DNA from 2 places in the Thermoanaerobacter sp. YS13 genome. Region 2 is predicted to be linked to the other one. Evidence: riboswitches for the same ligand, from Rfam matches in the RefSeq annotation. Region 2 holds a riboswitch; the other holds the start of a gene.
What was found. A riboswitch is a leader RNA that binds a small molecule or an ion and turns the genes downstream of it on or off. The one in region 2 is predicted to bind fluoride.
Positions count from the first base shown of each region.

Region 1: another riboswitch for fluoride. It lies ahead of THYS13_RS14970 (DNA mismatch repair protein MutS); the one in region 2 lies ahead of THYS13_RS05570 (DUF6062 family protein).

Region 1 is NZ_JOOI01000002.1:726,224-737,641, reverse strand. Features, by position in the region: gene THYS13_RS11370 (DNA mismatch repair protein MutS) at 1-1,351, opposite strand, end outside; partial or broken gene THYS13_RS14970 (DNA mismatch repair protein MutS) at 1,348-2,876, opposite strand; fluoride riboswitch at 2,946-3,019, opposite strand; gene THYS13_RS11360 (ClC family H(+)/Cl(-) exchange transporter) at 3,265-4,830, shown strand; gene THYS13_RS11355 (hypothetical protein) at 4,909-5,574, opposite strand; gene THYS13_RS11350 (hypothetical protein) at 5,606-6,313, opposite strand; gene THYS13_RS11345 (hypothetical protein) at 6,303-6,527, opposite strand; gene THYS13_RS11340 (hypothetical protein) at 7,142-7,531, opposite strand; gene argH (argininosuccinate lyase) at 7,552-8,871, opposite strand; gene THYS13_RS11330 (argininosuccinate synthase) at 8,852-10,084, opposite strand; gene carB (carbamoyl-phosphate synthase (glutamine-hydrolyzing) large subunit) at 10,098-11,418, opposite strand, start outside.
Region 2 is NZ_JOOI01000001.1:1,072,384-1,083,801, reverse strand. Features, by position in the region: gene THYS13_RS05580 (ABC transporter substrate-binding protein) at 1-1,255, shown strand, start outside; gene THYS13_RS05575 (penicillin-binding protein 2) at 1,280-2,941, opposite strand; fluoride riboswitch at 3,157-3,216, shown strand; gene THYS13_RS05570 (DUF6062 family protein) at 3,269-3,925, shown strand; gene THYS13_RS05565 (hypothetical protein) at 3,918-4,247, shown strand; gene THYS13_RS05560 (HEAT repeat domain-containing protein) at 4,244-4,669, shown strand; gene THYS13_RS05555 (MFS transporter) at 4,659-5,846, shown strand; gene THYS13_RS05550 (hypothetical protein) at 5,863-6,684, shown strand; gene THYS13_RS05545 (ABC transporter substrate-binding protein) at 6,870-8,189, shown strand; gene THYS13_RS05540 (carbohydrate ABC transporter permease) at 8,264-9,154, shown strand; gene THYS13_RS05535 (carbohydrate ABC transporter permease) at 9,154-9,981, shown strand; gene THYS13_RS05530 (glycoside hydrolase family 32 protein) at 10,001-11,418, shown strand, end outside.

The DNA of each region.
Region 1 (11,418 bases), on a different contig from region 2:
TATAGGCAAATTCAAACAAATGTGTCACAAAAAAGATTTTAATGCGTTTTTCAATCAATGCAGTAATTATTTGCCTTGCAATTTCCGAACCTTCTCTTTCATTTGTCGCGGCAAATGATTCATTAAATAGTACCATGGAATTTGGCTTTATATTGTCTACTATATCACTCATCCTGCTAAGCTCTTCATCAAGCTTTCCACTTTTCATGGTAGCATCTTCTTTTCGTTTATAGTGGGTGAAAATCCCATCACATATGTTGGCAGAAAAATATTCGGCTGGCACAAACATACCACATTGCATCATCAACTGGGCCAAACCTATGCTTCGCAAAAAGGTAGATTTACCCCCTTGGTTAGCACCTGTAATTATTGCTAGGTCTTTATTATCAGCATTTAAATCGTTGCCGACGACTTTTTGTTTCATTGTCAAAGCCAAACAAGCATCATATAATCCTTTAAAAGAATGCCTGCGTTCACTGGATACTACCGGAATAGGGAAAGACACCGGCTCTCCAATTTGGGCAAGTTGCTCATATAAATTCAAACAGCCAATGTAAAAAGCCAATTCAGTCCGCAATATGTTAAAAAAACTGAGAATATGATCAGCAGACTGAGCAATGGCATTTGCCACAAGGTTGATTCCTCTGTCTTTTAAGTCAGATAAAGCTCTTGCACCGCTTTCATCGCGCTCACTTATATAAAAAGTATAAGCATCCGGTCTTTTTAAAAAAATCCTGTCTATTAGACTTTGTTTTTTATCCTCCCGTTTGCGAAGAATATAATTGACACCTTTGTTGCCTTTACCCAACTCAGCACTGATCAAAATTCCATCGCGAAATTCCAGTTCTTTTAAATGATTTTGGACATTTTCAAAATATTCATCATTAAGTTCTTTTTTGAGCATTGCAAAAAACCTTTTAAAACCCTCTGATTCGAATTTATCGGCATGTTGGTCAGCAATACTCTTTAGTTTTTTCAGCATTCCAATAAACATATGCAATACATCCATTGAACTATGAAGTATAGCTGCAGGGTACCTGGTGAAAATGCTAAAATAATACTTTTTCTCGTTTTCAATTGCTTCTACCGCTATATCATAGATATTCCTAACAATAGAAGAATTTTTTAGAGAATCCTTCAAAACATCTTGGCGATATAATATTGTATCCAGATTACTATACACACTGGATAAAACATATTTTTTTGCCACTTCAAATAAAAAATTATCACCACGGGACATAGCATTGAACAAAGTGTTTAATTCCAAATCTTGTATCAATGCTTCTTCGTCCGCGGACAATTTTTGTTCCAGGTCAAAATCATGATCTCTATACATAAGTAAAACTTTCATAATTTCATCCTCTCCTTTAAGCAGTTATACGTTAGCCTGTATTTTTCAGCAATTGATATAGCGTATGAAAGCCCATCAGGCGGTCTTCTAACAATTTTATATGTGCGCAGTGCCGGATTCTCAGGAACTATCGTACTGACCATACTTACAATCTTTTCGCTTAAGAATGCTAATTCATCTATAAATGTTACCCAAACGCACAGCACATCTAATTGTATTATTTTTCCCATTATCTTCTTACTTAAAAATAATGCGTCTTTTGCTGTGGTAGATGTGAAAATTTCATTCATTATTATAATACTGTTTGATGTGGCCTGGGCAAGAATATTGTAAATTCTAAACAATTCATCTTCCAGTTTTCCACGAAGATCTTTAATATTTTCTTCCTTTTCAAAATGTGTAAATAGTTTATCAAAAAGAAAGAGTTGAGCTTCCCTTCCGGGAACAGGGCAGCCTATACTGGCCAAATAATGCAATTGTCCAAAAGTGCGTGCAAATGTTGTTTTGCCTCCCTGGTTCGGACCGGTAATTACAAATATACGCTCTTTACCTTTTAAATAAAAATCATTACAAACAACGACCGAATTTTCGTTGATGAGTTTATAAGCCAGAGCTAAATCAAATCCTTCGTAATTATAAACTTCCTTACATTTATTTGTGGATAACAAAATTTTAGTCCAGTGCGCTTGAATAGTGCCATATATTCCAAATAAGCAATATAAAATTGTACTTCCCTATCAAAAGTAGCTATTGTCTCATCTAAATAATCACTATTTTTCATACAATAATTATCAAGATTAGAAAATATATCAGGATATAACTGAGCTACTAAATCCAATATTTTTGCTTCGACATGGTTCATATCTGGCCAATCAGAAAATTTGATTTTATAATCCTTTGCTGCTTCCTGTTTGAATTTTTCAAACGTTTTTTCTACTTCTGTACTGTAATCAATTTCAGATTCATATTTACGAACTGTCACACGGTTACCTTTTATTAACAAGCAATATTTCACTGTAGACAAATCAGCTTTAAGTTTTTTCGTTTCACTCAGTAGCAGCTGAAAACGGTCAGAATTGATATAATCCATCAAATATTGACGAAATGCTAAAAAACCACGAGATTTTAACTCTACAGAAGACAAGTCTTCTACTAAATCAGTAATTGCATCGCAGTAGATTTCTACAGCATCCAAAAGCCATCTGTCTTTCTGGTATTTGTAGTAAAGTTTGTCTGCTTGAGCAAGGTGTTTGCGCATTTCTTGCATTTTTTCCGCAAATGATTTTATATCCTCAAGCAAAACTTCATTTTCAAGGTCTTGCATTATTTCATGGCGATACTTGATAGTATCAATATCGTTTAAATGAGTGTAAAAAAACGGTTTTAAATTATATTCTTCTTTGCCTCTTGTTATGACATCTACAATTTGATCAAGATTTAAGTCAACAAAAAAATCAGGTGCTTCAAATGTTTCTTTTTTTACCCCATCTTCGTTTTTTTGAAATAATATGCTATGAAAAGGCATAAGAAAGCACCTCTCTTTCAAAGTTGTAGGCAAATGCACTAATATAAAAAAGCTGACAACCCCTACGTTTTTACCGTAGAAGCCATCAGCTGTTTATCAGCAGTTCGGATTTTCCAAAAGGGGGCTTCATCCCTTTTTAAATATTATATCACTTTTTTATGAAGCCTGCAAGAATTATATGGAAATTTGCTACAAAGCATAATGTTTATGTTTATTTGTTTAAAATAAAAAGATTTTTATATTGTTTTATATCCAGATTTTGTAATACTTCTTATTATTCTATATGTAAACTCAACAATATAAAATACTTGATATCATTATTTCGTAGTATAATGATAATATGAGAAAAATAAATATTCATTCATTTTATGTTTTGGGAGGGATTTTATTGAATAAAGGTAAAAGTATAACATTCAATACTTTAATACATTGGGAAGAATTTCGCAAGCGTATTATAGTTGAAGGCATTATAACAGGTTTTTTTGTTGGAATGATTATTGCTATTTTAAGATATATTCTTGAAAAAACAAATATTCTTGTAATAAGTGTATACAAAATTCTTCATACAAATCCTTACCCGTTAATTGGCTGGATAATTTTCCTTTCTCTAATAGGCTTACTATTGGGTATAATAGTGAAAAAAGAACCTATGATAAGCGGTAGCGGTATACCTCAAGTTGAAGGCATGATTATCGGTTATATAAAAGTTAATTGGTTACGAGTTTTATTGCTAAAGCTCATAGGTACTATTTTAGCGATAGGTGCAGGACTTTCTTTAGGACGCGAAGGTCCATGTGTGCAAATTGGTTCTTCAATCGGGCAAGGAATAAGTAGGTTGTTTGGTAGATTTAGAGTTGAAGAAAAATACCTTCTTACATGCGGAGCTAGTGCAGGGCTTGCAGCAGCTTTTAATGCACCACTTGCAGGAGTTATTTTTGCTCTTGAAGAACTGCATAAAAATTTCTCACCATTGGTACTTGTATCTAGTATGGTTTCATCACTTACATCAACTTTTGTAGCTGGTGAACTATTAGGAATCAAACCTATTTTTAATCTGAAAAATCTAGCAGTAATGCCGCTTAATAATTATCTTTATCTTATTTTACTTGGAATTATCGTTGGATTATGTGGAATCGTATTTAATAAAACCCTTTTAAAGACTCAAGATATATACAACATGTTAAAAATAAAATCACATATGAAGCCAATAATACCTCTTATTATATCCGTTGCAGTTGGACTATGGGTACCTATGGCACTTGGGGGCGGTGAGGGTCTTGTCGATACATTAAGCAATAATAGTTTTAGTTTAAAATTTCTAATTTTGCTATTAATTGTTAAATTTTTATTTACGATGGTAAGCTATGGCTCAGGTGTACCAGGAGGTATTTTTATGCCCCTCCTTATAATAGGTTCACTGATTGGCAACATATATGGAACTGTCATAATTAACATAATGCACATAAACCCTATTTATATCAAAAATTTTATTGTATTTGCTATGGCAGGATATTTTGCTGCTATAGTTAGGGCACCGATAACAGGTAGTTTGCTTGTAACTGAAATGACCGGTTCATTTAGTCATTTGTTAGCCCTAAGCACTGTTTCTATAGCGGCATATCTTTCATCAGATTTGTTCTCAAATATGCCGATTTATGAATCTTTGTTAGAACGTCTGCCGATAAAGAAAGAACAAAAATCTATAACTGCCAATAAAAAAAGAAAGACGATTTTCGAAATGCCTGTCTGTGTAGGCTCAAGTTTAGACGGCAAAAAATTAAAGGATATTAGCTTGCCCCAAAATTGCTTACTTGTTGGCATAAAGAGGGGAACGCATGAATTAATACCAAAGGGAAATACGAAAATTCTAGCCGGCGATTATCTAGTAGTCCTTGCAGATGAAGATAAAGCTACAGAAATTAGAGAAATTTTATTGAATATGACACAGAGGTAAACAAATCTTAAATAGACACGGGGAGAGTTCTTATAGTTTGATTTTTCAAACAAGAAGAACTCTCCCCTTTGTACTCTGTTAATTATTGTACAGAAGCTCTGTAATCACCCATTTACCTTTTATTTTCTCTACAAGCATTACCAATTTTTTAATATCTCCATAGGGGTCCGCCGGGTTGACCTCGTAAGAATCTGTAAAAACATGCACATAGTAAAAGTATCCTTTTCTATCTCTGAGAACAGTTTCATCGGGATTAGCAGGTTCCACTTTGTAATAATAGGTATACTCTTCTTCTTTATAATCGCTATAAAGGGCCTTTTTTACTCTATCGCTCAAATAAGAGTATACCGTGTTATCCCTGATTTTCCCAGTCAGATGGTAATAATCGGCTTCCCTCAAAACTTTTTTAATTATTTGATAGTGCTTATGTCTTTCCGATTTTGCGGTATCCAAATCAGTTTCCATCGTAGAGTTATTTATATCTTTTTCCTCAATTACAGGAAGAACTGATTCTATGTCCATTAGAAATTTCTTTTTATTTCCCAGTATTCGCTTTTTATTATCATACAAGAACTTTAAGAGTTTTTCCTGGTCCTCTTGAATATTTCTCTGTTGTTCGGGATTTAGTGAATTCGCCTCTTTGCTATCTGTTCTATCAGGTCCTTTTATCTCAACAATGATATAAATTAAAGGGAAGATTAAAAAGATGACCAAAATGACAAATATTAAATTTCTCACTCTCACATCGTCTTCCCCCTTATTATTAAAAATAAACTCATCTATAAAGCAATAAAAATTGAGGTATCGCTTTACCATCTTCACTTTGTACCCAGGTTAGAATGTCATAGTAAATTGTTGGTCCGCTTATAATTGGAATATTTATAAGTTGAGTGTTATTTTTCAAAATATTATAAACTTTCATGCTGCTGTTATTACTATACCATGTAACATAGTCTTTATTTAAGGAGACAGCCCACACTTCACTACTATATGTTGGAATTTCTATCTTTTTTTTACTTTTAATATTGTAAAGTATGGCTTTCTTATTTTTTTCTACCCACACAACATTGTCTCCCCATATATTTGAAAAAGCACCTTGATCAGATAATTTTAAAGTTTTATTTTCTGCAATACTATACAAATACACTCCGCCAATATCTTCTTGTCCAGATATTTTTGACTCATCCCAAACTATATAATTTCCATATATGTGAGGACCACTAAAATGATAATTATCATTCCCTTTTAAAGTTTGTATTATTTTCTGTTTGTTCTCTTTTAAATCATATAAAAATATTGAACTTGACTTATTATCTCCATCTGATTCATAAGTTGACCATACAAGCTTTCCGTTGTTGGATAAATGTGGTTCAACACTAAACTGATTATTTAAAACATCATCTTCACCAAATTTACTTTTTGCAATCATTTTCACATCTTGGGTATTTAAATCTTTAATGTATATTCTCCAGTCATCTCCCACATTCCCATATTATCTGATGCTTCAACCATATCGCAAGCAATACCTTCTTTTTATAAGGGTCAAAACCAACAGGAAATTGTTTTTCTTTAAGTGAAACAACTTTGTTTATATCTATATCTATCTCATCATTTACTTTGGTATTTGCCTTTATGCCACAAGAAGAAAATGCAATGGAAATGATTAATAACCATAAAACTATAAGAACTTTTTTCAATGCTTTTCATCTCCTTTCAATACTATCTTCCTCTTTTATTTCATTATAACTTTTTAAATGTTAAAATTTATTAAAAAATTATTAAGTTTTGGTTACAAAATGGTTACAGAGTAAATTGTTCCTTCCCTAGTATCCTTAGTATAAAGTACATAGGTATACTTGTATCCTTCTAAAAACAACCACTTATCCAACAAGATATAATCTTATCCGAAAACCAAACTCTTTCCACAATCATCTATAAAGTGAGAAGGTCATCTGGATGACTCATCTCATCGCAAAATAGGAGGTGTAAGATTGGAAATCATACAAGAAGTAAAGAAAGCCAAGCAAAGTCTTATAACATAAGATATGCCATAAGAAAATCCAAAAATCAAAATAATGTACATAATTCCAGAAAAACCATGTCCAAATTTAAACATTAAAGGAAGGGATATGCCATTTAGAAAACTCACCGCCAGTATGCCGTAAATTAAAGCATCTGTGTAAGCTCAAGTTTAGATGGCAAAAAATTAAGGATATTAGCTTGTCCCAAAATTGCTTACTTGTTGGCATAAAGAGGGGAACGCATAAATTAATACCAAAGGGAAATAGCCAGAAGGAGAGTTTGTGCTTATTTATTTTTGCCAAAATATTCTATCAACCAATAACCCAGTATTAATATTTTCAACAAACTTCAAGCTTTTGTCTTTAGAGAACCAGTTGTATCGCATACCTTCTACTTTTTTACCTTCAAACTCCACTTCCTGCACAAATCCTTTAATTATATCTACATAATATTCCTCGTTATCTTTTTTAACAACAGTTGATATTGAACTAATTTCTTTACTATTCTTTATATGATGAATAGTGTACCTAACTCCATTATACAACACTTCCTCTACATATTCTTCAGGTAAAATACTGTCAGATCCATATATATTGAGATTCTTAGTTCCAAAATCAGTGTAAAAAAATATGAATAGAAAATCAAACTTTATTGAATATACAGTAAAAAGCCTATGCACAAGTCTTCCGCATAGGCTTTTTACAATATATTCGGTGAACCTATTGTCTTTTTCTTTTTTAATGTGTTTTTAAGATCTATCGCCTCATATACATCTTTATCTATCACATCGCTGAATTTTTTAAGTTCTTCAAGTGATAAATCTTCAATTGCTAAATTTCGTTCTATTGCATATAAAACTACTTTGCCTGCAATTTCATGAGCAATTCTGAAGGGAATACCTTTTTCTACAAGATAGTCTGCAAAATCTGTAGCATTCATGTAACCATATTTTGCGGCCTTTTCCATGTTGTCAGTCTTTACTTTAATTGTCTTTATCATCTCAGTAAATACTTTCAAAGACATTTTTAAAGTGTCTATTCCGTCAAACAAAGCCTCTTTATCCTCCTGCATGTCTTTGTTATATGCAAGAGGAAGTCCTTTCATCACAGTAAGTATTGTAATCAAATCGCCGTAAACCCTGCCGGTTTTGCCCCTTATAAGTTCTGCTGCATCGGGATTTTTCTTTTGTGGCATCATACTGCTTCCTGTTGAAAATCTATCATCCATCTCAATAAAATCAAATTCTTTGGTCGACCACAAAATTAATTCTTCTGAGAACCTACTTAAATGCATCATTGTTATAGAGGCAAAGCTTAAAAATTCTATTACAAAGTCTCTATCGCTTACACCATCCATGCTGTTTAAAGTTATATCATCGAACCCTAAAAGAGATGCCACGTATTTTCTATCGATATCGAAGGTGGTACCCGCAAGTGCACCAGAGCCCAAAGGCATTACGTTGACTCTTTTCACCATATCCTCAAGCCTTGATAAATCTCTTTTAAACATTTCAACATAGGCAAGAAGATGATGTCCAAAAGTCACAGGCTGTGCCCTTTGCAGATGCGTATATCCCGGCATAATCGCTTCTTTATAAGTTCCAGCCATTTCATTTAAGGTATCTATAAGTTTTATTAAATCCTCTTTTATTTTGTCTATCTCATCTCTTAAATAAAGCCTTTCATCTGTCGCAACTTGGTCATTTCTGCTTCTTCCTGTGTGAAGTTTGCGCCCTGTATCGCCTATTTTCTCAGTTAAAAGCCTTTCAACATAAGAATGAACATCTTCATCATTTTGTATCTCTCCAACATTGGTTTCATCAAGAATTTCCTTTAACCCTTTTTCTATTAAATTGAGTTCATCTTCTGTCAGCACTCCAGCTTTATAAAGTCCTTTTGCATGGGCAATTGATCCTAATATGTCATGCTTTAAAAGCCTAATATCAAAAGAAATGGAGGAATTAAACTCCTCCAGTAGTTTGTCCGTCTCGCTTTTAAACCTACCTCCCCACAGCTTCATCCATATCCTTCCTTCCCATTTCCATCAACGCCTTAATTTTTAAAGAAAGCCCAAAGAGGTTTATAAATCCCTCTGCGTCTTTTTGGTTGTAAACTTCATCTTTACCAAAAGTCACAAATTCTTCATTGTAAAGAGAATAAGGAGATTTTACTCCTGCGTTTATGACATTTCCTTTATAAAGCTTTAGTCTTACAACACCTGTTACATTTTTTTGCGTTTCCTCTACAAAAGCGTCTAGCGCGACTTTAAGTGGTGAAAACCACAAACCGTTGTAAACAAGGTCTGCATATTTCTGTGAAACCAAATCCTTAAACCTCATTGTTTCCTTATCAAGCACAAGATATTCAAGTTCTTTATGAGCAGTGTAAAGCAATGTCCCTGCAGGAGTTTCATAAACACCGCGAGACTTCATTCCTACAAGTCTATTTTCCACAAGATCGGCTATCCCTACGCCGTTTTTTCCTGCAATTACGTTTAATTCTTCTATTAATTTGACAGGTTCTAAGGCTTTGCCGTTTACTTTCACAGGTATGCCCTTTTCAAATTCTATAAGCACATATTCTGGCTTATCTGGGGCTTTATCAGGTGGAGTGATTATATCGTAAAGGTCACTTTTAGGCTCATTCCATGGGTCTTCAAGGTCTCCTCCTTCATGGCTTACATGCCACAAGTTATTGTCTACACTATATATTTTTTCTTTAGTAACAGGGATCGGTATCCCCTTCTTTTTTGCATAGTCTATTTCATCTTCCCTTGATTTTAAATCCCATATCCTCCACGGGGCTATGATTTTTATTGAAGGGTCAAGAGCATGTATTGATACCTCAAATCTCACCTGGTCATTGCCTTTTCCTGTTGCACCATGAGCTATTGCCTTTGCACCCTCTTTGTGAGCAATTTCCACAAGTTTTTTGGCAATTAAAGGCCTCGCCATAGAAGTGCCTAAAAGGTATTTCCCTTCATAAACAGCACCAGCCTTTAAAGTAGGAAATATATAATCTTTTACAAATTCTTCTTTTACGTCTTCAATATATACTTTGCTGGCACCACTCGCTAAAGCCTTGTCTTTTATATATTTAATTTCTTCTCCCTGTCCTACATCAATACAAGCCGCTATTATCTCACATTCATAGTTTTCTTTAAGCCATGGTATAATTACTGATGTATCAAGTCCTCCTGAATAAGCAAGTACCACTTTTTCGCCTTTTAACATTTTTAAACACTCCTTATAAAACTAAATTTTTGACATTATCCTTTTGTATTTCTTGATATTCATTTACAGATAAAATGGACAAGCCATTCATATTTACCTTTGACACAGCATTTAATGCCGCTTTTATAGTATCTATAGATGTAAAAAGAGGAATTCTGTATTCTACTGCTGTTCTTCTTAACTTAAATCCCGTATTATCAGGTTTTTTGCCTTTTGTCGGTGTATTTACTACAGCGTCAAAATATCCATCCTTCAGCAATTTTATTGCATGATCAAGAGACATAATATTTACATGAATACCAATCAAACTCAAATACTTCCCCGTCCTGTATGTGGCATATATTTCATACCCTAAGCCCTGCAATTTTTCTACTAAAGATACCGCTTCTTGAAAATCTCTTTCCGCTATTGAAAGAAGTATTTTCCCTTTTTTAGGTATTTTAAGGCCTGCTCCTTCTAAAGCTTTGTAAAGTGCTCCTTCATAAGTTAAATCTATACCCATTATTTCTCCTGTTGATTTCATTTCAGGACTTAATGAAACTTCAACATCTGTCAATTTTTCCATGGAAAATACAGGAGCTTTTACAACCGTATATGGGGTCTGCGGCCATAAACCGCCTTTATAACCTAACTCTTTTAGCTTTTTGCCTAAAGCCACTTCTACCGCCAGTTTCACCATAGGTACACCTGTTGCTTTGCTCATAATAGGTACCGTACGCGAAGCTCTAGGATTTACTTCTAACACATATACAGTACCTTCTTTTACTGCAAATTGAATATTTATAAGTCCCTTTACACTTAAAGCTTTTGAAATCTTTTCTGTGTATTCGATAATAGTGTTTATCTCCCGTTCAGACAAACTTCTTGCAGGATATATTGAAAAACTATCTCCTGAATGCACTCCAGCTCTTTCTATGTGTTCCATTATTCCGGGTATTAATACACACTCGCCATCTGAAACTGCATCAACTTCTACTTCTCTTCCATCTATATATTTATCTATCAAAACAGGTTTGCCGGGAGATACTTGGGTTGCATTTGAAACATAGTCGATTATCTCTTGAAGTGTGTTAACTTTTTCCATGGACTGACCGCCTATAACATAGGATGGCCTTACAAGAAGTGGAAAACCAAGTTTTAAGGCTATATCTTTTGCATCTCCTACTGTTAATGCATATTCACCTTTAGGTTGATTAATGTTTAGCACTTTTAAAAGTTTTGAGAATTTTTCTCTATCTTCACTTATATCAATGCTTTCATGAGATGTACCTATTATTTTCACTGCATTTTTAACTAACTCTTCTGTAAGATTAATTGCTGTCTGGCCGCCAAAC
Region 2 (11,418 bases):
ATATTGGCCTTACTATATGAATCTTTATGAAAAAGAACAAATACAAGAAAAAAATCAGGTAGAAGAGGAGTTTAAGGGGATAATAACTTTTTGGGATTTTCCTCATCCTTCAATTAAAGACCCGGGAGGACTTGAATTTATAAAAAAGAAAATAGAATTATTTCAGTACAAATACCCGGGTGTGGTAATAGATTTTGAGCCTCTTTCATACAAAGACGGATATGAAAAACTGATTAACTCTTCTAAAGATGGCTCTTTGCCAGATATTTTACCTGTTGGGGCAGATTTTTATTTTATTTCAAAGGATTATTTAAGTCCTATCAATAAATATGTAAATGAAGAGTTTAAGAAACAATACAAGGAAGGCGTTATTGATGCTATAAGTTATAAAGGCAATATTTATGGAATGCCTTTAGGAATGTATACTAATGTTCTTTTTTTAAATGTTGATATGTTTGCCGAAAAAGAAATTCAATTGCCTGAAAATGGGGAATGGAATTACGAAGAATTTGTTGATAGTATGACAAAACTCACTTACACTGAAGGAAAAAAGGATAAAAAATATTTTTATGGATTAGGTCTTTCTCTCGCGCCTGATAGCTATAATTTATGGGGGTTTTTACTTTTAGATGGTGCGAGGACTTTTGACAAAGAAAAGTATTCTTTTTTTGGCCCTCAAGCAGTTTCAGGGGTGCAAAAAGTTTTGGATTTATTCAATAAATACAAGGTGGTAAATCCTCTTTCACTTGAGGAAGACAGAGAAAAATTATGGCAAGACTTTATTACTACTAAAAACACTGCTGTATTAATAGAAGAAAGCTATAAAATAGCACAGCTTAAAAATTTACAATCAAAAGGAAAGCTGTTTGAGTTTGATGTAGCTATGTACCCTGAAGGTGAAAGTGGCATACCATTGACATTATCACCTAAAATATATGCCTATGGTATAAAGAAGGAAAAAGATGAAAAAAAGCTTAAGATGGAGTATAAATTTATAAAGTTTCTTACAGAAGACCAACAAAAGGTTATTGAATTAGGTTATGTACCAGTTAAAAAAGATAAAGTTACTGAAGATGACAAAATGAAAAGAATTGAATTAGCTACTAATTATACAAATATTATTCCACAATTTGGCGGATGGAGAAAAATAAACAACACAGTGATTACAAAAATAAAAGCAGGAATAGAGAATAACAAAAATGCCTTTGATATAACAGAGGAAATAAAAAACAGTGTAAGTCAATTTGTACACTAAAAATAACAGGTATTATTATTTTTTTTACTTTTTTACTGTGTCATAATACCTAAGAGTATCTCTTAATATTTCTTGTGCTATTGGCGCGGCTACTTCTCCTCCCATATGTCCATTTTGTGTTGGATTTTTAACAAGAACTAATACTGCAATTTTTGGGTTTTCAACTGGTGCAAATCCAGCAAATGATGCTACGTATTTTCCTGGAGCATAATTTTCTGTTGTACCTGTTTTTCCACCTACTGTATATCCAGGTACTTGTGCCGCTTGACCAGTACCCTCTGTTACTGTTTTTTCAAGTATATACTTCATTGTATCGGAAGTTTTTTTAGAGATAACTTGTCTAACTATTTGAGGCTTATATTCTTTAATTATTTTATCGCCGTTTTCGATGTATTTTACAATATGTGGGACCATAAGGTTTCCACCATTTATAACGGCAGAAAAAGCCGTAATCATTTGGATTGGAGTTACAGCGATTCCTTGTCCAAAGGACATAGTAGCGAGGTCGACAGGATATATCTTTGACTTTGGCAAAATCATTCCACTGGCTTCTCCAGGAAGCTCAATTCCTGTTGGAGTGCCGAAACCAAAAGCTTGTATGTATTTATAAAAGGCATCGACACCTAATCGTTCTACTACCTGCATAAAAACCGTGTCACTAGATTTTTCTATAGCTTCTTCGAAGTTTATCTTACCTAATTTTGTCCAGCTATTAATTCTACGTCCTGATACAATATAATAACCGGGGTCGTCAAATTGCTCATCAGGTGTAACTACCGCTGATTCTAAAGCAGCAGAAGCAGTAATTACTTTAAAGACGGAACCAGGCTCATAAATGCTAGAGACTGCCGGGTTTGACCAATAGTCTTGTGAGGATATTTTTTGAGGGTTATTAGGATCAAAATCAGGTATATTTGCCATTGCTAGGATTTCACCTGTTTTGGGATTCATGACTATTGCTGTTATACCATTTTCTGGTTTATATTTCTCATAAGCATTTTTTATAGCTTTTTCTGTATAACTTTGTATTACAGAATCAATTGTAAGGACAATATTATCACCATTTGTAGGTTTGTAAAGCTTGCTTGGGACTCCTATTTTTCTACCTTCTGCATCAACAAGAGAGATTTCACGACCAGGGATACCACTTAAGTATTTATCTAAAGAATATTCAAGACCATACAAACCGTTCCCATCAATTCCTACAAAACCCAATACTTGTGATAGCATTTTACCGTTGGGATAGTTTCTCATAAAAGTATCTTCTACATATATCCCTGGTATGTTAAGACTTTTTATTTTGTTTATATCTTCTAGAGAAATGGACCTACCAAGTACAGCCCATTCCGAGTTTTTATTTGAAAGAATTTTATAAAGTGAGTCCTTGTCCATATTTAAATATTTATAGAGTTCTTCTGAAACTTTTTGTGGATTTTTTATAAATTTAGGAGCCGCAAATACATCTCCTGCTGGAACATTACAGGCAAGGATATTCCCGTTTACATCATAAATATTGCCCCGTTGAGGCTTTAATATGATATCAGCAGTACTTTGCCTTTCGACTGCCATGGCAAGTTTTTCAGAGTTTATACCCTGTATCCATATAAGCCTTACGATAAGGGCGAAAAACATGATAGAAAGAAAGATAAATATGGTAAATGTTCGCTTTTTTACATATGATGTCAATTTTATCCTAACCCCTTTTTATAAAGATTTTGTTTATCCAATCTAATTATACCATAGATATTTTTGTGGTATAATTAGATAAAAAGATAAAAATAATTAAGATTTATTAAATGTTAAGCAAAAATTATAAATCCAAACCGAAAAACAGTTTTTAATATATAGCCTTTTCACTTGTGTTTTTGTTTAAAAAATGTATAATATATTATAGAGAAAAATTAAATAAGGGTGATGAAGCTCACCTTATTGCCGTGAAGGCTAATGGCTTCTACGCACTTTCGTAGAAGTCATTTTTGTTTATTTGACAAAAAAGAGAGGATGAGAATCTGCATGAAGTTAGAATTTATTCCATTGTATGAGGTTTTTGAAAAATATAAGGGAGGTTGTCCAATATGTAAGATTATAAAAGACGAAGAAAAAGCCTATTGTGAGCATTTGTTTGAAGATGAGGTTTTAAAAGACCCTGAAATGTATTTCAAAATAAGAGAGACAAGTTTTTGCCATTATCATTTGGAATTATTGAATAACTCATATGATAAATTAGGTTTGGCAATTGCATTAAAAGCAAATATCAGTTATAAATTGCAGCAGATTACAGACAAACGTAAGTCTTTAAAGAAAAAAAGAGGGAAAGAAACAAAAAACAAATGCCTTATTTGTGATTATTTAAGTGAAAGAGATAAATACCAGATGCATATATTGATAGATATCTTACATGCTGATAAAGATTTTGTTGAAAGGCACATTGAAGGCGTGTCTAGATTATGTTTCCACCACTTAAATATGCTTATGGAAACTGCAAAGGATGTTACACCACAAATTGAGAAAATATTTAAAATAAATGAAGCTGCAATTGAAAAAAATATTAATGACCTCGAATGGTTTATAACAAAATTTGATTATAGATTTCAGGATGAACCGTGGTATGACTCTAAGGATTCAATTGAAAGAGCATTGAAATTATTGAAGGGTGGTTATTATGATTAGGATTTCTTTTGAAATTACTGATGAAAGCTTTGAAGAAATCAAAGAGTTAGTTGCTGACTTTGAAAAAGATGGTTTTACAGAAGAAGACGCATATAGAGCTATTTTTGAAATGGGGATTAAAGCATATCAAATAGAAAGGGATAATCCTAATGAAGATGACTTAAGAAAACAGCTTATTTCTATGGCGTCTAAATACTCTGCAATGAAATTTAAAAATTTCCAGTTGATGCGTGACAACCAAACACTTGAAATAAGATTAAAAGGTTATGAGTCTGAAAATAGATATCTTAAAAAAACTTTAGGTATAAGGGTTGATGAATAATGAGATATATATGTCCTATGTGTTTTAAAATAGCTGAAATTGGAGAAGAAAAGTGCTCAAATTGCGGATATGATTTTAAAAATATATCAGATGATGATTACAGTGAAAAACTTATAAAAGCCATAAATCATCCGGATTATAATGTAGCTTATATGGCAGCAAAAATAATTGGAGAACTTAAAATAAAAAAAGCAGAAAAAGTATTGATAGAACATTTACGCAATAATGGGGGTAAAAAGGACCCATATATTGAACAGATTATTGTTTGGGCTCTTGGAGAGATTGGTGGAGAAGAGTCTCACAGGTTTCTTTTAGAAAACAAAGATAAATTCTCAGTTTTAACAAAAAATATCATTGAAAATTCTTTGGAGAAGATTAAAACAAGAGTGGCAAATAAGGAGGGTGAGTCAATTGGAAAATAAAGAAATAAAAAACAATGAGAATAATAACATTAAAGTCTTGGGGTGGGTTGCATTTTTTGGTGGATTAAGTCAGGATATGATTGTACCTATTTTACCTACTTTTTATACGCAGATTCTGGGACTGAGTAAAGAAATGGTAGGTTTAATAGAGGGAAGTGTCACTACAGTTGTAAGCCTTATGAGAATAATATCCGGAATAATTTCAGATAAGATTGGTAAAAGAAAATCGATTGTGTTTATTGGATATTTATTTTCCGCTGTTGGAAGAGTATTACTGCCATTGACGAATGGTGCTGCAATGGTTTTTTGGTTGAGACTGGTTGATGGTATTGGAAAAGGTACAAAAGATGCGCCGAGAGATGCACTTGTTGCAAAATCTTCTAAAATGAAAAATATGGGTTTTTCGTTTGGATTTCAAAGAATGCTTGATACATTAGGTTCCTTCCTTGGACCATTGATTACTGCCGGTTTAATGCTCTTGTTTGCCAAATATATAGATTCTATAAAGTACAGATTAATATTTTTGATTGCTGGGCTTGTAGCTTTTATCACAATAATCCTCATAGGTTTATTTGTAGTGGAGCAAAAGGGTGAAAGAGTAAGTTCATCTTTCAAATTAGATTTGTCTGTTTTTAAGGGAAAATTTCTGCTGTTTTTCATTGTAATGCTGATATTTACGCTTGGCAACAGTAGTGATGCATTTTTGATTTTAAGAGCACGCAGTGTTGGTGTAAAAGATTCAACGATACCGATAATTATAGCTATGTTTAATCTGTTTTATGCTTTATTATCAGTACCAAGTGGAGTATTGTCTGACAAAATAGGAAGAGTTAATGTAATAAGGTTAGGTTGGATTATTTATGCAGTTACATATCTCGGTTTTGCATTAGCAAAATTGCCGTGGCATATTTGGGTTTTGTACACGATATATGGGGTTTACTATTCAACAACGGAAGGTGTTGCAAAGTCTCTTGTTGCACATATAGTCGATGATAGTAATAGAGGAACTGCATTTGGGCTGTATAATGCATCGATGGGACTACTCGCACTTCCCGCAAGTTTTATTGCTGGATATTTGTGGGATAAAGTATCTCCTGCTGCACCCTTTTACTTTGGAGCATTATGTTCCATAATGGCAGTTGTTTTAATAACACTGTTTAAAATTGAAAAAAATTAAAAGGGGGGTGAGAGAAATGCCGTCTGATGTAGATTCCTGGGCAAGAAATGTGAGAGACTACAGTGAAATTCCAGAAATATTTAAATTTTACTATGATGAGAACTTTAAAGATTCAAGCCAGTTTTTAAATGCTATATATGCTCCTGCTGATAGCTGGGGCAGAAAAAAAACAAATGATAAACTTATACTTTTGTATGAAAATAGCATCGTTTTTCTTGAAAGTATAAAAGGTAATATTGACGCTGTTTCATATCCCATTCAAAATATCAATTATATTGAAAACGGTTCTATATTGTTGTACTCGTGGTTAAAAATAAATGGAGATGTAAATGGTGAAACAAAATCATCTCTTGTTGAGTACAATACTGTTGTTGAAAATATATTTAAGCCTATAATCGATGAATTACGAATATCATTGTGTGATATAGATGTACGGGAGGTAGAAGAGGAATTACATATCTTTGACTGTTTAAGGGATGTAAACTATAAATTTATGAATTATGCAAAAAAAGCTGTATTGAATGGAGAAAAGGTAATAGATTTTTTATATCAACAGGAGATAAAGGTACCATACCTAAAATTTTTTACAAGAATAAAATCCACTTCTCATATGATTATATTTACAAATAAAGAATTAATAATATTACAAGAAGAAAATGCAAAGTCTATAAAAGATGTAAAATATGGTGGTATATGGATTTATATTCCTATACATAAGATTTTAAATGCGTACATTGATGAGGAAGAAACTGGGTTTTTAAATTTATCTATTAATGTATCTGGCTCTAATGTTTTTAAGTCACGATTTGAATTTTCACAAAAGGAAAAGGTAGAATGATTAGTTGAACAAATTAACAAAATAGCAAGATACAATCTATTATAATATTAATAAGTTTCAAAAATGTCAACCGTATTATAAACGGTTGACATTTTATCAAAAAATTTATGTCAAACGGTTGACATATAAAAATTAATCAAGTATAATAAGAGTAAATCTAAAAAATTTAAAGAAAGGGGATTGTCATGAAGAGAAAAATTTTATCCATTATGTTGACGTTTGCATTGGTTTTTTCGCTCATGGCAGGCTGTGGTACAAAAAGCAGCGATAATGGAGAAAGTAATAGTACTGCTACGGCAACAAAGACTGTAAAAATTACTTTGCTAAATTCTAAGGGGGAAATTCAGGCTCAATTAGAAGATGCAGCTAAAGCTTTTACAAAAGAAAATCCGAATATTACTGTAGAAGTCATTCCTGCAGCAGCCGGTCAGTCACCTTTTGAAAAGGTTACCTCCATGTATGCATCTGGTAATGCACCGACAATGGCAATGTTAGATCCAGGTGATATAGCAAAATTCAAAGATAAATTCTTAGATTTAAGCAGTGAAAAGTGGGTTTCAGATGCAATAGATGGTGCTTTAAATGCAGCTACAGTGGATGGAAAGGTTATAGCGTTTCCGTTTGCTGTTGAAGGATATGGACTTATTTACAACAAGGCTGTACTGGACAAGGCTTATGGTGGAAACTTTGATCCGAGTTCTATAAAGACGAGAGATGCTTTAGAAGAAGCATTTAAAAAAGTAGAAGCAACAGGTGCTAAAGCACTAGAAATTTCTCCAATGGATTGGTCTTTAGGCGCCCATTTCCTTTCAATAGCGTATGCGGATCAATCTAAAGATCCTGCTCAAGTAGCTCAATTTTTATCAGACTTAAAAGCGGGAAAAGTTGATTTAGCAAATAATAAAGTGTTTAATGGCTTAATGGATACTTTTGACATGATGAAAAAGTACAACATAGATAAAAATGATCCATTATCTCCGACTTATGATAGAGGACCAGAGCTTATTGGTAAAGGTGAAGTTGGATTTTGGTTTATGGGAAATTGGGCATGGCCACAGATAAAAGAATTTGATACTGCAAATGGACAATACGGCTTTATACCTGTACCAATCAGCAATAGCCAAGATGACTATGGTAATTCAGGTATACCTGTAGGTGTAACAAAATTTATCGGCATAGATAAAACACAAAATAGTGTTGAGCAGCAAGATGCAGCTAAGAAATTTTTAGATTGGTTGGTATACAACTCTACAGGTCAAGACATGCTTGTGAACAAACTTAACATTATATCTGCATTTAAAAATATAACTTTACAACCGCAAGATCCCCTTGCTAAATCTATTTTGCAGTATGTTAAGAGTGGCAATACTTTAGAGTTTATGACTACATTGCCACCAGACCACTGGTCAAAGTTAGGAGCTTCAATGCAAAAGTATTTAGCAGGCAAAATTGACAGAAAAGGCTTGATTGATGAAATAGAAAATTATTGGAAAAATGTTCAATAATACGTAAGATTTGATTGAATAACGGATAGAATGTTATTGTCTATCCGTTATTCAATATAAAAGTAAAGGAGGATATGAGTGTGGAACAAGAAAAAACTTTGTTGGCTAAACTCAAAACGTACTTGATATTTGCAGGACCTACTACCTTTGCTTTTCTCACAGTAATAATACTACCGTTTTTATATGGAATATATTTAACTTTTACTGATTGGAATGGTATTTCTGCTACACATGCTTTTGTAGGTTTTTCAAATTATTTACAAGTATTTAAAGATAAAGTATTTTGGACATCTTTTTTATTGACACTAAAATATGTATTTTTCACAGTAATATTAATTAATGTCATAGCTTTTTTCTTGGCTTATATGTTAACGAGTGGCGTAAAAGGCCAAAATTTCTTTAGAGCAGGGTTTTTTACTCCCAATTTGATAGGCGGAATATTGTTAGGTTTTATATGGCAATTTATTTTTTCAAACATTTTAGTATATTTAGGAAAATCATATAATATACCAATTTTGTCAGGCTCTTGGTTGTCAGATCCTGACAAAGCTTTTTGGGCTTTGGTGATTGTGACAGTCTGGCAGTATACTGGTTATATGATGGTGATATATATTTCAGGTTTTATGAATATACCGAGAGATTTGTTAGAAGCAGCAAGTATAGACGGAGCAAATACTTATCAAAGACTAAAAAATGTGATACTTCCATTAATGGTGCCTTCTTTTACTATAAGTGTTTTTTTGACTTTACAAAGAGGGTTTATGGTTTATGATATAAACTTGGCTTTGACAAATGGAGGACCATATAAAAGCACCGAACTCATATCACTTCACATATATAACACTGCTTTTTTAAGTCAGCAGTATGGTATTGGTCAAGCAGAGGCGTTTTTTCTCTTTTTTGTGGTAGCGGCTGTCACGTTGCTTCAAGTGTATTTTAGCAAAAAGCTGGAGGTGGAAAATTGATGGAAAAGAAAAATCGCCTACTTGGTGGAATAAAATTTTTTGCTTTAAGTATTTTTTTGGTACTTTATATATTTCCATTTTTTATAGTTTTAATTAATTCCTTTAAAGAGAGAAAGGAAATCCTAGAAAACCCACTCAAGCTTCCGTCGGTGCTGAATTTAAGCAATTATATTGATGCTTTTACAAAAATGAATTATCTACATGCTTTTTTGAATTCTTTGATTATAACTGCTTTTAGTGTATTTTTGATTACATTGCTGTCATCAATGACTGCTTATATTCTTGTAAGAAAAAAGTGGAAATTTAATCAGTTTATGTTCTTTTTTATGGTGGCATCTATGATTATTCCTTTCCAAGGGATAATGATACCCCTTGTAAAAATATATGGTTCTATCGGCATGATGAATAGCAAATGGGCATTGATTTATATGTATGTAGGTTTTGGTGCATCTTTGGCCGTATTTATGTATCACGGTTTTATAAAGAGTATACCATTGGAATTAGAAGAGGCTGCTACTATTGATGGGTGCAGCCAGCTTCAGACTTTCTTTAAAATTGTTTTTCCGCTTTTGAAGCCAGTAACAACAACAATAGCTATATTGGATATTTTGTGGATATGGAATGACTTTCTATTGCCATATTTAGTACTCATGGCGCCAGAGCAGAGAACTTTACCGCTTTCTGTTTTCTATTTTTATGGAACTTACACGATTGAATATGGGCCTGCTATGGCAGCTCTTATGTTAGCTACAATTCCTGTAATAATTGCATATTTACTAATGCAAAAGCAGATTATAGAAGGCGTTTTAAAGGGTTCAATAAAATAAAGGTCTGGAGGTAGTAGAATTGGAACTTAAAAATATAAATGATGCAAATAAGTATATTCAAGCAAATAAGAGTAGATTAAATTTACAGTATAGATTGAAATACCATCTAATGGGTGAATATGGTTGGATTAATGACCCCAATGGATTTATATATTACAAAGGTAATTACCATTTGTTTTATCAGCACAACCCTTATGAAGCAGTTTGGGGTCCAATGCATTGGGGGCATGCGATTAGTAAGGATTTGGTTAAATGGTCTTATCTTCCAATAGCGTTAGTGCCGGGAGATGATTTTGACAAAGATGGGTGTTTTTCAGGTAGTGCCATTGAAAAAGACGATATGTTATGTTTACTGTATACTGGACACATATATACAGGACCTGATAAGAGTAAAGATTATAAGCAGGTTCAAAATTTGGCTTACTCGAAAGATGGCATTAATTTCATAAAATACAGTAAAAATCCTGTAATTAGAGAAAAACAAATTCCAGAAGAAGCAAGTAAAAAGGATTTTAGAGACCCTAAAGTTTTTAAAAACGGACAATATTATTACATGATGTTAGGTTCAAATGATGGAAATGGACACGGGCAGGTCTTATTATATAAATCAACAAATTTAAAAGATTGGGATTTTGTAAATATACTTGCGAGAGGGAATGAAAACACAGGTTACAATTGGGAATGTCCTGATTTATTTGAATTACAGGGCAGGCATGTACTGATGGTATCTGCAGAACATATAAAGACTAGAGGGAATGATTTTAATAGTACTCACTCATCTATATATTTTATTGGAGATTTAGACATAAACAAAGGGATATTTAAGTTTGATATTGATGGTTATCAACAGATTGACTATGGATTTGACTTTTATGCTCCACAAACTACTAGTGATAAATTGGGAAGAAGGCTTATGGTTGCATGGATGGATATGTGGTGGGAAGTTATGCCAACACAGGAAAGAGGCCATAATTGGGCTGGAGCCATAACATTACCAAGGGAAATTTTAATGGTTAATGGTAAATTATATTTTAGGCCGATTAAAGAAATAGAAAACTACAGAAAAAATCATTATAAGCTTATAAACTTGAAGATAGATGGAGAAAAAAACTTAGACACATATGGTGACTGTTATGAACTTGAAGTTGAGTTTGAGGGGGGGAAAGCAGAGGAATTTGGTTTAAAAATAAGAAAAGGAGACAATGAAGAAACTATTTTATCATATAAAAGAGATGAATCATTATTTATATTTGACCGCAATAAATCAGGTATAGGGCCTAAAGGAGAAAGGAAAATAAATGTAGCTTTAAAAAATAATAAACTTAAACTCAGAGTATTTGTAGATGTAAGTTCGGTTGAGATATTTATTAATGATGGGGAAAAAGTAATGAGTGGAAGGATATATCCTAGCAAAAATTCGGTAAATATATCTGTATA